Regions from separate parts of the Knoellia altitudinis genome, predicted to be linked through region 1. Evidence: predicted binding sites of a transcription regulator. Region 1 holds the regulator's gene; each other region holds the start of a gene.
The links. Region 1 encodes HrcA, which represses chaperone genes, less so after heat shock. Its sites were predicted from a motif close to TTNGCACTCGNNNNNNNCGAGTGCNAA; they were not measured.

Region 1 (4,403 bases):
CGCCCGGCGCCGGGCATCGGGTTCTATGGCGCGAGCAAGGCGATGCTGACCCACCTCACCGAGGAGCTCGCCGTCGAGCTGGGGCCGACGGTGCGGGTCAACGCCGTCGCCCCGGCGGTCGTGAAGACGCGGTTCGCCACGGCGCTCTACGAGGGCCGCGAGGAGAAGGTGGCCGCTGGCTACCCGCTCGGTCGGCTGGGCGTGCCCGAGGACATCGCCGGGGTGGTCGCCTTCCTGCTGTCGGACGACGCCGCCTGGATGACCGGCCAGCTCGTCGTCGTCGACGGTGGCCTGCTCCTCAAGGGCGGCGTCTGAGGCGCTCTCGGCGGGCGCGCAAGGGACCCGTGGCGCGCACATCACGATGGGCGCTCAGTCGGGACTTCGTCCCGAACGCACCCATCGCGATGTGCTCACGCAACGGGTCAGTGTGGCCTCGTTCCGCTTCCAGCGGCTTACTTGACGAACTGCGGAGTGAACGGTGGGGACCACTGCTGGCCCTCGTTGGCGCGCATGGCTCCGATGACGTGGAGGACGAACGCGAACGCGAGAGCGAGGAAATAGGTCGCGAAGCCCACGAGGAGCAGCATCAACGGGAACGAGACGAGCAGGAAGATCCCCGTGATGATCTGGATGTTGAGCGAGTTGGCTGCGTGCTGGCGCACGAAGTCACCGCGGTCCTTGTACATCACGTAGATGACGAGCGACCCGACGAAGCCGAGGAGGCCGGCGCTCAGCACCATGGCGATGAGCGGGACGAGGTGGGCGAACATGCCCCACTGGCGCTGCTGGGCCGGGTCGAGGACCTGTTGACCGGTAGCCGTCGGCTGGCCCGGGTACGCCTGATGGGCGGCGGGCTGCTGGTAGGGCTGCTGGGCCGCGGGCGGCTGCTGGTACGGAGGCGGTGTGGTCTGCTGCTGCCCGTAGGGCGCCGGCGGAGGCGGGGGGGTCTGCGAGTTCTCCGGGTGGTGGCCCTGCGGGACTTCGGGGGGCGGGGTGGTCATGGTGTCCTCCTTCAGGGGACGGGGTGCTGTCACCCAGTCAAACCCATGCCGAACCGGATTCATCCCCGCTTCGGGGTGAGATCAGGGTGAGGTCAGGGGTGACCCTGCTGCGGAGGGCGGGCGCAGGTCCCACGCGCTGCGTGGGCCGGCATACCCGGGTCGGCGCAGGGAACTGCGTCCCTCAGGGCGCGGTGACGAAGTCGATGAGCTCCTCGACCCGGCCGAGCAGCGACGGCTCGAGGTCGGCATAGGACCGCACCGTGCCGAGGATCTGCTTCCAGGCGCGGGCGATGTCGGCCTGCTCGGCGTGGGGCCAACCGAGGTGGGCGCAGATGCCGTGCTTCCACGACGTGCCGCGTGGGATGACCGGCCACTGGCCCATGCCCAGCCGCTCCGGCCGGACCGACTGCCACACGTCGACGTAGGGATGGCCGACGATGAGGACGTGCGACGCAAACGGCTGCAGCCGCGAAGCCGCCTCCACGACGCGGGTCTCCTTGGTGCCGGGCACGAGGTGGTCGACGAGGACGCCCATCCGTCTACCCGGTCCCGGGGCGAAGTCACGGATCGCGGCCTCGAGGTCGTCGACCCCGTCCAGCATCTCGACGACGACACCCTCGACGCGCAGGTCGTGGCCCCAGACCTTCTCGACGAGCTCGGCGTCGTGTCGACCCTCGACGAAGATCCGGGACGCGCTCGCGACCCGGGCGGGCGCGTTCGCGACGGCGCGTGAGCCGCTCGCCGTGCGGGAGGCGGTGGCGCGGGCGGCCGTGAGCCGGGCGTCGGCGGCGGTGGACGGCTTGGTGAGCGTGACCGGCGAGCCGTCGACGTGGAACCCCGGTCCCAGAGGGAAGGCCCTGGTCCGTCCGCGCCGGTCCTCGAGATGGACGACGTGGATGCCCCCGGCCTTCTCCACGCGGACCACGGCGCCCACCCAGCCGGTCTCGACGTCCTCGACGACGACGCCGAGCTCGGCCGCGAGAGGGACGGACCGGCCGCCGCGAGGGGCCTTCCAGTCGCCGGAGAGCACGTCCCGGCCGTAGCGATCAGTCACCTGCGCGAGGGTAGACGTAGAATTGGCACTCACCAAGGATGAGTGCCAGTGAGGACGGAAGGTGTCGGTCATGAGTGATGAACGTCGGCTCGCGGTGCTGCGCGCCATCGTCCAGGACTACGTCGAGACGTCCGAGCCCGTCGGCTCGAAGGCGCTGCTCGAGCGTCACCGGCTGGGCGTCTCGGCGGCCACGGTGCGCAACGACATGGCGGCCCTCGAGGAGGACGGCCTCATCGCGGCTCCGCACACCAGCGCCGGACGCATCCCGACCGACGCTGGCTACCGCTTCTTCGTCGACCGTCTCAGCGGGGTCAAGCCACTGAGCGGTGCCGAGAAACGCGCCATCAGCACCCTGCTCGACGGTGCGATCGACCTCGACGACGTCGTCGACCGCACCGTGCGGCTCCTCGCCTCACTGACCCGCCAGGTCGCGGTGGTCCAGTACCCGTCGCTCACCCGTTCGTCGGTCCGGCACATCGAGCTCGTGCCGATCGGCGGCTCGCGTCTGCTCGTGGTGCTCATCACGACGACGGGTCGGGTCGAGCAGCGCGTGCTCGAGACGGGGACGGACCTCGCCGAGCCCGCGGCCGAGCGCATGCTCGCGTCGCTGCGATCCGACGTCAACGGTGCGACGGTCGGCAAGACGCTCGCCGACGCGGCCGGTGGGCTCGGTGAGCTGCCGACCCAGGTCGACCCTGGCGCACGCGGTCTGCTCGCCGCCATCGCGGCCGAGCTGACCGAGGTCCTCGTCGAGCAGCGGGAGGAGCGGGTCGTCATGGCCGGCGCCTCCCACCTCGTGCGCGCCGGAGAGGACTTCCCCACCTCGATCGGGCCGGTCCTTGAGGCACTCGAGGAGCACGTCGTCCTCCTCAAGCTCCTCGGCACGGTGACCGAGCAGGGAGACGCCGTCGCCGTGCGCATCGGAGCCGAGAACCCGTATGCCGGGTTGCAGTCGACCTCGCTCGTCACCTCGGGCTACGGCGCCGGGAGCGACCTCGTGGCCGGGCTCGGCGTCGTCGGTCCGACCCGCATGGACTATCCGACGACCATGGCGGCTGTTCGTGCCGTCGCCACCTATGTCAGCCGCATCCTCGCCGACTGAGCACCGAACACCGCCTGACCGCCTGCCTGCCCCAGCCCGACACGTGACCCCACCAGCCCCCAGCGAAGGACGTCCACCGAAGTGAACGACTACTACGCCGACCTCGGCGTGGCCCGCGACGCAACCGCCGACGACATCAAGAAGGCCTACCGCCGCGCAGCCCGCAAGCTCCACCCCGACGTGAACCCCGGCCCCGAGGCCGAGGAGCAGTTCAAGAAGGTCTCGCAGGCCTATGACGTGCTCTCCGATGCCGAGAAGAGGCGCAACTTCGACATGGGAGCCGACCCGTATGCCGGCGCTGCTGCCGGCTTCGGACAGGGCTTCTCGTTCAGCGACGTCATGGACGCGTTCTTCGGGCAGGGGGCCGGTCAGGGTCAGGGACAGGGACCGCGATCACGCCAGGCCCGGGGTCAGGACGCCCTCGTCCGTCTCGACCTCGACCTCGTCGACGCGGTCTTCGGCGCCGAGAAGGAGCTTGTCGTCGACACGGCCGTGGGGTGCTCCACGTGCCACGGCGCAGGCACCCAGCCGGGCACCGGCACCCGCACGTGCGACGTGTGCCGAGGGCAGGGTTCGATCCAGCAGGTTCAGCGCAGCTTCCTCGGCCAGGTGATGACGTCGCGCCCGTGCGTGAACTGCTCTGCCACCGGTCAGGTGATCGAGGCACCGTGCTACGAGTGCTCCGGTGACGGACGCGTGCGCACCCGCCGCAGCCTGACGATCCGGGTTCCTGCTGGCGTCGACACGGGCACGCGGATCCAGCTCGCCGGCGAGGGTGAGGTCGGCCCCGGCGCCGGTCCTGCCGGAGACCTGTACGTCGAGGTCGCCGTGCGCCGCGACAAGCGCTTCCAGCGCCAGGGCGATGACCTCCACGCCACGCTCGAGCTCCCGATGACCGCAGCCGCGCTGGGTGCCACGGTGCCGTTCGAGACGTTCGACGGCGTGAGCGACCTCGAGGTGCACCCCGGCATCCAGTCCGGCGAACAGATCCTCCTGCGCGGCCTGGGTGTCACCCACCTGCGTGGGTCGGGACGTGGCGACATCATCATCCACGCCATGGTCCAGACGCCGACCCGGCTCAGCCACGAGCAGGAGGGCCTGCTCCGCGACCTGGCCCGGCTCCGTGACGAGGAGAAGCCGACCGGTCGCATCGCCAACCCCGCCGAGGGTTCGCTCTTCGGCAAGCTCCGCGACGCCTTCAAGGCCCGCTGATCCCATGTCCCACACCCCGCCGAGTGGTATGTGG
Region 2 (4,403 bases), 2.4 Mb from region 1:
CCGTGCCGCTGACCATCCCCGCGGGCAAGACCGTGGCGTCGGTGACCCTGCCGACCCAGAGCGGCGACCCCCGCTCAGCAGGTCGAATCCACGTGTTCGCGGTCGCCGACAACGGCGCTCCGATCACGGTCACCCCGGCGACCGGTGCGACCGCGAAGGCGGGTGTCGCCTCCTCGGTGACGCTCGGCACGGTCACCGGTGGCGTGCCGGCGGCAACGGGCTACACCGCCCGCGTCGCCTGGGGCGACGGCAGCCCCACCACGGACGCCACCGTGACGGTCGGTGCCGACGGCACGGCCACCCTCACCGGCTCGCACGCCTGGGCGACTCCCGGGACCTACACGGCCCGCGTCCTCGTCGGTGACAGTCGCAACGACACGCTCGCGACGGTGACGGTCACCGTCACCTGACACTCGGGCAGGCGGAGCATTATCGGGTCACCCGATAATGCTCCGCCTGACCCCGGCTGGCATCCGGGGTCAAGCGGGACAAAGTCGGGTCAAGCACCTGCAGAGACGCGTATGCCGCGTGCTCCCCCTGTACGGGAGCACGCGGCATACGCGTTTCTTGCGGGTGGGCCATGAGGCCTCAGGTGAGGCTCAGTGCGAGTGGCCGTGGCCGCCGCCGTGGCCGGCCCCGGCTTCCTCGTCGACCTTCTTCTCGACGACGAGCGTGTCGGTGGTGAGGACCATCGACGCGATCGACGCGGCGTTGCGCAGCGCGGAGCGAGTCACCTTGACCGGGTCGATGACGCCGGCCTTGACGAGGTCCTCGTACTCACCGGTCGCGGCGTTGAGGCCCATGCCCGGCTCCAGCTCGGCGACCTTGGCGACGGCGACGTAGCCCTGGAGACCGGCGTTCTCGGCGATCCAGCGCAGCGGCTCGGCCGCGGCCTTCTGCACGATGGTGGCGCCGACCTTCTCGTCGCCCTCGAGGCCGAGCGTGTCGATGACCTTGACGGCCTGGATGAGGGCGGAGCCGCCACCGGCGACGATGCCCTCCTCGATGGCCGCGCGGGTCGCCGAGATGGCGTCCTCGATGCGGTGCTTCTTCTCCTTGAGCTCGACCTCGGTGTGGGCACCGACCTTGATGACGCAGACGCCACCGGCGAGCTTGGCGAGGCGCTCCTGGAGCTTCTCGCGGTCCCAGTCGGAGTCGGTGCGCTCGATCTCGGCCTTGATCTGGTTGACCCGGCCGGTGACCTCGGAGGAGTCGCCCGAGCCGTCGATGATCGTGGTCGTGTCCTTGGTGACGACGACGCGGCGCGCCTGACCGAGGACCGTGAGGTCGGCCTGGTCGAGCTTGAGCCCGACCTCCTCGGCGATGACCTGGCCACCGGTGAGGACGGCGATGTCCTGGAGCATCGCCTTGCGGCGGTCCCCGAAGCCCGGAGCCTTGACGGCCACGACGTTGAACGTGCCGCGGATCTTGTTGACGACGAGCGTCGACAGTGCCTCACCGTCGATGTCCTCGGCGATGATCACGAGGGGCTTGCCCGACTGGACGACCTTCTCGAGGATCGGGAGGACGTCGGCGATCGCCGAGATCTTGCCCTGGTTGATGAGGACGTAGGCGTCCTCGAGGACACCCTCCATGCGCTCGGGGTCGGTGACGAAGTAGGGCGAGATGTAGCCCTTGTCGAACTGCATGCCCTCGGTGAACTCGAGCTCGGTGGAGGCGGTCGAGGACTCCTCGACGGTGATGACGCCGTCCTTGCCGACCTTGTCGAACGCGTCGGCGATCGTGGCGCCGATCTCCGGGTCCTGGGCGGAGAGGGAGGCGACCGAGGCGATCTCGTCCTTGCCGTCGACCTCGCGGGCCGTCTCGAGCAGCCTGTCCGACACGGCGTCGACGGCCTTGTCCATGCCGCGCTTGAGACCGGCCGGAGCCGCGCCGGCGGTGACGTTGCGCAGGCCCTCGCGGACCATGGCCTGGGCGAGGACCGTCGCGGTCGTCGTGCCGTCACCGGCGACGTCGTTGGTCTTGGTCGCGACCTCCTTGGCGAGCTGGGCGCCGAGGTTCTCGTAGGCGTCCTCGAGCTCGATCTCGCGGGCGATGGTCACGCCATCGTTGGTGATCGTGGGGGCGCCCCACTTCTTGTCGATGACGACGTTGCGGCCCTTGGGACCGAGCGTCACCTTGACGGCGTTGGCGAGGGCGTCGACGCCACGCTCGAGCGCCTTGCGGGCGGAGTCGTTGAACTCCAGTTCCTTGGCCATGTGTGTCCTTCAGTAGTCAGTGGTGGTGCGTTGCCGGGCAGAAGCACGTATGCCGTGGGCTCACCGTGGGAGGTGGGCCCACGGCATACGTGGTGGTTCAGATGAAAACCAAGCGGTCGTTCAGGCTGAGATCAGGAAACGACGGCGAGGACGTCGCGCGCGGAGAGGATGAGGTACTCCTCGCCGCCGTGCTTGACCTCGGTGCCGCCGTACTTGCTGTAGATGACCTTGTCGCCGACATTGACGTCGAGCGGGACACGGTTGCCGTTGTCGTCGATGCGACCGGGGCCGACCGCGAGGACCTCGCCCTCCTGGGGCTTCTCCTTCGCGGTGTCCGGGATGACGAGACCGGATGCCGTCGTCTGCTCGGCCTCGAGCGACTTGATGACGATGCGGTCCTCGAGCGGCTTGATGGAAACCGACACTGTGTGACCTCCCCTTTGGGATGAGTCGAAGGTGGACAGATGAGCTGCAAAGTGCGCAGAACTGTGGATCCGACACGCCGTCGCGGGGGTCGAGCCGGTCCGCCTGCGCTGGCACTCACACCTGGCGAGTGCCAACGACTCAAATCTAGGTCGCCGGTTAGCACTCGGTCAACTCGAGTGCCAAAGGTTGTCCTCGTGTTCGCTGAGGGCGCAGGGCGGTCGAAAAGCGTTTGCGGCCGGGGCGCGCGAGGGCAAGGGTCACCACCATGACCGACATCGACGCCCCCGCCCTGCTCCAGGCCTACGACGACCAGCTTCGTCGCGAGGCCGAGGTCCCATCGGCGGTGAGTGTCTCCGAGCTCGGTCCGCTGGTCCTCGCGACCTACGTCGGCGGGCGCGGGTTCGTCACCTACCGCGAGCTCGGCACACCGGCCGGACCTGCGACACAGGAGTCGGTTCGTGCGCTCGTCGCGGCCGTGCTGGACCACTATCGCGCGACGCCGGAGGTCACCGCGGTCGAGTGGAAGACCCGGGGTCACGACCACGCTCCGGGCCTGCACGACGCCCTCGTCGACGCCGGGTTCGAGGCGGACGAGACCGAGTCGGTGATGATCGGCGACGCTGCCCTCCTGGCGCTCGACCTCGAGCTGCCGGACGGTGTCACCGTGCGCGAGGTGCGTGACGAGTCAGACGTCCGGGCCATGGTCGACATGCAGTGCCAGGTGTTCGGGGACGACCCGGCCGAGACCGAGGCGCACTACGAGGAGATCATCCACCGGTTCCGCACCCGCACCGACATGGAGCTCTGGGTCGCCGAGGAGGCCGGCACGATCGTGAGCGCCGGTCGCCTCGAAGCGGTCGAGGGCACCGACTTCGCCGGCATCTGGGGTGGAGCCACGAGGCCGGAGTACCGCGGTCGCGGGATCTACCGCGCCCTCACGGCTGCTCGCGCGCGCTCAGCCATCGCGCAGGGCAAGAAGTGGATCAACAGCGACTCCACCGAGTTCTCCCGCCCGATCCTCGAGCGATCCGGTCTCGTCAAGGTGTCGACCACGACGCCCTATGTGTGGAAAAGTGCCAGCAGCACGACCCTCTGATCGGCAGGGGCGGCGTGTGCCCGCGCACTGGCTGTCGTCGCCGCACCCTGGGGGAAGCTGACTCATGACCCGCCTCATCTCGGTCGCTGCCGCCGCAATCCTTCTTGCGGCGCCGATGACCGCTGCAGCGAGCACCTCGTCCGCCGTGGTCCGGGACTCGACGACGCGTCCTGCGCAGGCGGCCCGGGCAGCGGTCTCCGAGGCGCCGGTGGCCGACACGTTGGCCACCCGGCCCGGTCCTGACAGCTCGAGGACGGCAACCGCCCCGACCGCCGCGGCCGGCGCCGCAGCCACCGCCCCGGTGGTCGGGCTGACCGGGCGGGGCTTCGGCCACGGGCGAGGGATGTCGCAGTGGGGCGCCCGGGGCGCGGCCAGCCAGGGGCGCACGGTCGCCCAGATCCTCGACTTCTACTACCCCGGCACGACCACGGCGAGCATCGGCAACCCCGAGGTCCGCGTGCGGCTCACCGCCATGGGCAGCGGCGCCACCGTGGTCGCGGGCGAGGCAGGCCTGACGCTCACCGACGGGACGTGCACGACCTCCCTGACACCCTCGAACGCCGTGTCCTGGCGGACGAGCCGCACGACCGCCGGCTGGAAGGTCGAGGGCTACTACACCAAGTCCTCCGGGTCCACGGGCTGGTGGCCACTGGCGAGCGCCT
Region 3 (4,403 bases), 2.2 Mb from region 1:
CAAGGCGTGCATGTCGTCCTACCTGCTCCTCGCCGAGAAGGCGAGGGCGTTCCGTGCCGACGCGCGCGTCCAGGAAGCCATGACGTATGCCGGCGTGCTCGACCTCGCTCGGCCCACCCTGGACGAGGGCGAGACGATCGAGCAGTTCCTCGCCACCGATGACGGCTTCGACGCGGAGAAGGCGGCCGAGCGTGACTTCGGCTTCGTCCGGCTCAACCAGCTCGCGGTCGAACACCTCATCGGCTGAGCCCCCGCGGCTCTCGTCGCTTCACTCGAGGGCATCGGCGAAGTGGGACGCGAAAGGGCGGCCCCCCGTTCGGGGGACCGCCCTTCGTCGGCGTCTGCCGGATGGGTCTGATCAGGAGATCAGAAGCCCATACCGCCCATGCCACCCATGTCGTCGCCGCCGCCGCCCATCGCCGCAGCAGCCTTCTCGGGCTTGTCCGCGATGACTGCTTCGGTGGTGAGGAACAGAGCGGCGATCGACGCGGCGTTCTGGAGCGCCGAACGCGTCACCTTGGCCGGGTCGATGATGCCCGCGGCGATGAGGTCGACGTACTCACCCGTCGCGGCGTTGAGGCCCCAACCCGACTCGAGGTTGGACACCTTCTCGGTGACGACGCCGCCCTCGAGGCCCGCGTTGATCGCGATCTGCTTGAGCGGAGCCGAGATCGCGACGCGCACGATGTTGGCGCCCGTCGCCTCGTCACCCTCGAGCTCGAGCTTGTCGAACGCAGCCTTGCCCGCCTGGAGGAGGGCGACGCCACCACCGGCGACGATGCCCTCTTCGACGGCAGCCTTGGCGTTGCGCACGGCGTCCTCGATGCGGTGCTTGCGCTCCTTGAGCTCGACCTCGGTGGCCGCGCCCGCCTTGATGACGGCGACGCCACCGGCGAGCTTGGCGAGGCGCTCCTGGAGCTTCTCGCGGTCGTAGTCGGAGTCCGACTTCTCGATCTCGGCGCGGATCTGGTTGACGCGACCCTGGATCTGGTCGGCGTCGCCTGCGCCCTCGACGATGGTCGTCTCGTCCTTGGTGACGACGACCTTGCGAGCGGTGCCGAGCAGGTCGAGCTCAGCGGTGTCGAGCTTGAGCCCGACCTCCTCGGAGATGACCTGGCCACCGGTGAGGATGGCGATGTCGGCGAGCATGGCCTTGCGACGGTCACCGAAGCCGGGAGCCTTGACGGCAACCGACTTGAAGGTGCCCTTGAGCTTGTTGACCACCAGCGTCGACAGGGCCTCGCCCTCGAGGTCCTCCGAGATGATGAGCAGCGGCTTGCCGGACTGCATGACCTTCTCGAGCAGCGGCAGCAGGTCCTTGATGCCGGAGATCTTCGAGTTGACGACGAGCACGTAGGGGTCGTCGAGGACGGCCTCCATGCGCTCGGTGTCCGTGACGAAGTAGTGGCTGATGTAGCCCTTGTCGAAGCGCATGCCCTCGGTGAGCTCGAGCTCGAGGCCGAAGGTGTTGCTCTCCTCGACGGTGATGACGCCTTCCTTGCCGACCTTGTCCATGGCCTCGGCGATCATCTCGCCGATCTGGGGGTCAGCTGCGGAGATGGAGGCGGTGGCAGCGATCTGCTCCTTGGTCTCCACGTCCTTGGCGTTGTTGAGCAGCTCCTCGGACACGGCCGCGACGGCCTTCTCGATGCCGCGCTTGAGGGCCATCGGGTTGGCTCCGGCGGCAACGTTGCGCAGGCCTTCCTTGACGAGGGCCTGGGCGAGGACGGTCGCCGTCGTCGTGCCGTCACCGGCGACGTCGTCGGTCTTCTTGGCGACCTCCTTGACCAGCTCGGCGCCGATCTTCTCGTAGGGGTCGTCGAGCTCGATCTCCTTGGCGATGGACACACCGTCGTTGGTGATCGTGGGGGCTCCCCACTTCTTCTCCAGCACGACGTTGCGGCCCTTGGGGCCCAGGGTGACCCTGACGGCGTCGGCGAGGATGTTCATTCCTCGCTCGAGTCCGCGGCGTGCCTCTTCATCAAAAGCGATGATCTTGGCCATTCGGGTGGTTCCTCCCACGCGAATCGAAGGTGTGGCCAGGCGATGCCCGCGACGGACGGACCGGCGAAGCGCACTTCATGTCTGCGCGCGTGCCGACCCTCATCGGTCTGGCCGTGATGTTCAGGCTTGGCACTCACTTGAGGAGAGTGCTAACGCCATTATTGGCACTCTCGGGTGGAGAGTGCAAACGCCCGCACCTGTCCGGACGCGCAGTTCGCCAGAAGCTGGTCGCGCGCCGGCGCAGCAGAGTCAGAGGCTGGGTGCGTGGCCCTCGAACGTGGCGCGCATCGCACCGTCGGCCTCGGAGGACACCGGGTCGTCGAGATCAGCGACGAACACGGCGACGAGGGTGCGTGCCGGGTTGGACTGGGCCTCGGCGAGGGCGACCCGCCAGGCCGCGAGGTTGGGGTGGTCGAGCTCCGTGCAGGCCTGCGCCGGCTCGAGTGACTCCACCGCAGCGGCGAGCTGCGAGGTGGTCAGCTCGAGGGTCGCGGTGGACCCGTCGTGCCCCAGCACCGTGGCCAGGATGACCGCGGGCAGACCGTGGCGCCCACCCGGCGTGTTGATGTGCCCGAAGTCCAGCTCGGCCGAGCTGGACGCGGAGCTCAGCCCCACGGCATACGCCACCGGAGGGCGCCAGCCCTCGATCCTGGCGGCGAGGTGGTCCGTGATGGCGGCGAGGCCGTCGGGGGTGCTCCAGTCGAGCTCGCTCACGGCTCAGCCCTGCGGCTGCAGGCCGAGGCGGCGGGCCGAGCGCGCGCGTTGACGGGTCGCGCGCTGGCGGCGGAGGCGCTTGACGAGCATCGGGTCGTGCTCGAGGGCGACCGTGCTGTCGATGAGGGCGTTGAGCACCTGGTAGTAGCGCGTCGGGCTCATGTCGAAGAGCTCCTTGATGGCCGACTCCTTGGACCCGGCGTACTTCCACCACTGGCGCTCGAAGTCGATGATGCGGCGGTCACGGTCGGTCAGCCCCTCGACACTGGACGCTGCGGACTGCTCTTCGTGGACGGCGTTCACGGTTCGACCCTTCTGGTGTGACGGCTGCGGTGGCCAGCCTAACGGTCGAATGACACGCCTGTCATTAGGGTCGGCGTGTCCGCTGGACATGCTGCGGGACGGCTACTCAGGCGGCTCAGGCGTCACAGGGGCCCCGTTGACCAGGTATGCCGTGAGCTCATCAACGGTGTCGACGACGGTGTCCGGGTCGGTCGCCTCGAGCGCTGCGCGCTCCCCCGCGCCCCACGTCACGGCCACGGCGGACATACCGGCTGCCCGGGCAGCGAGCATGTCGACGGTGGCGTCGCCGACATAGACGGCGGCCGTGGGGTCGACACCGACCTTGGCCGCGGCCGCGAGGAGGGGCTCCGGGTCGGGCTTGTGCCTCGTCGTGTGCTCGAGGGCGCCGACGACGTCGATGAGGTGGTCGATGCCGACGGCTTCGAGCGCCAGGCGCGCGGTCTCGGTCCTCTTGCTCGTGACGATGTGGAGGTTCGCCCCGGCCTCGGTGAGAGCCGCGAGCATCTCCGGCACGCCGGCATACCGCTCGATGAGACGTGCCGTGTTGGCGAGGTTCCACTCGCGGTAGGTGCTGTCGAGGTCGTGCCCGCGCTCGGGGTCCTCCTCGAGCAGGGCGGCGAGCAGCGGCCGGCCGATCCAGGCGCGGGCCCGGGCGTCGTCGATCTCCTCGCCGCGCACCTCACGGAAGGCGTGCTGGTAGGACGCCACGATGAGCGGGATGGTGTTGGCGAGCGTGCCGTCGAGGTCGAAGAAGATGGTCTGCCAGCGCGGTGTCGTCACCCCCCCATCTTCGCCCCGCGTGCCTCAGCGAGCGTCGACGGGCTCGATGCCGAGACTGGCGAGCAGCTCGACGACACGGCGCTTGATGTCGTCGCGGATCGGACGCACCGACTCGACGCCCTTGCCGGCCGGGTCCTCGAGCGCCCAGTCCTCATAGCGTTTGCCCGGGAAGATCGGGCACGCGTCGCCGCAGCCCATGGTGATGACGACGTCGGAGGCCTGGACCGCCTCGGTCGTGAGGACCTTGGGTGCGGCCGCCGCGAGGTCGATGCCCTCCTCGGCCATGGCTTCGACGGCCGCGGGGTTCACCTGGTCGGCAGGCGCACTGCCGGCCGAGCGGACCTCGACCCGGCCCCCGCCGAGCGCCTCGAGGTAGCCGGCGGCCATCTGCGAGCGCCCGGCGTTGTGGACGCAGACGAAGAGGACGGAAGGTCGTTCGGTCATGGCTGGATCCTGTCAGTCGAGAAGGTCGCGGAGGAGGACGGAGACGCGCTTCTGGAGGTCGTCGCGGATGTCGCGGACGACCTCGATGGGCTGGTCCGCGGGATCGGCGACGGTCCAGTCCTCGTAGCGCTTACCCGGGTACACCGGGCAGGCGTCGC

Region 2: the regulator HrcA is predicted to act here: its motif matches at 2,802-2,828, upstream of groES (co-chaperone GroES).
Region 3: the regulator HrcA is predicted to act here: its motif matches at 2,131-2,157, upstream of groL (chaperonin GroEL).

The regions. Positions count from the first base shown of each region.
Region 1 is NZ_JBHTDK010000001.1:112,296-116,698, reverse strand. Features, by position in the region: gene ACFQW8_RS00585 (SDR family oxidoreductase) at 1-315, shown strand, start outside; gene ACFQW8_RS00580 (DUF4870 domain-containing protein) at 453-1,001, opposite strand; gene ACFQW8_RS00575 (DUF3097 domain-containing protein) at 1,183-2,055, opposite strand; gene hrcA (heat-inducible transcriptional repressor HrcA) at 2,126-3,157, shown strand; gene dnaJ (molecular chaperone DnaJ) at 3,239-4,369, shown strand.
Region 2 is NZ_JBHTDK010000001.1:2,537,707-2,542,109, reverse strand. Features, by position in the region: gene ACFQW8_RS12040 (GH92 family glycosyl hydrolase) at 1-410, shown strand, start outside; gene groL (chaperonin GroEL) at 600-2,219, opposite strand; gene groES (co-chaperone GroES) at 2,351-2,644, opposite strand; gene ACFQW8_RS12025 (GNAT family N-acetyltransferase) at 2,911-3,741, shown strand; gene ACFQW8_RS12020 (SpoIID/LytB domain-containing protein) at 3,806-4,403, shown strand, end outside.
Region 3 is NZ_JBHTDK010000001.1:2,333,399-2,337,801, reverse strand. Features, by position in the region: gene xylA (xylose isomerase) at 1-247, shown strand, start outside; gene groL (chaperonin GroEL) at 367-2,004, opposite strand; gene ACFQW8_RS11130 (hypothetical protein) at 2,254-2,718, opposite strand; gene ACFQW8_RS11125 (DUF3263 domain-containing protein) at 2,722-3,021, opposite strand; gene ACFQW8_RS11120 (HAD family hydrolase) at 3,124-3,801, opposite strand; gene ACFQW8_RS11115 (arsenate reductase ArsC) at 3,826-4,245, opposite strand; gene ACFQW8_RS11110 (arsenate reductase ArsC) at 4,258-4,403, opposite strand, start outside.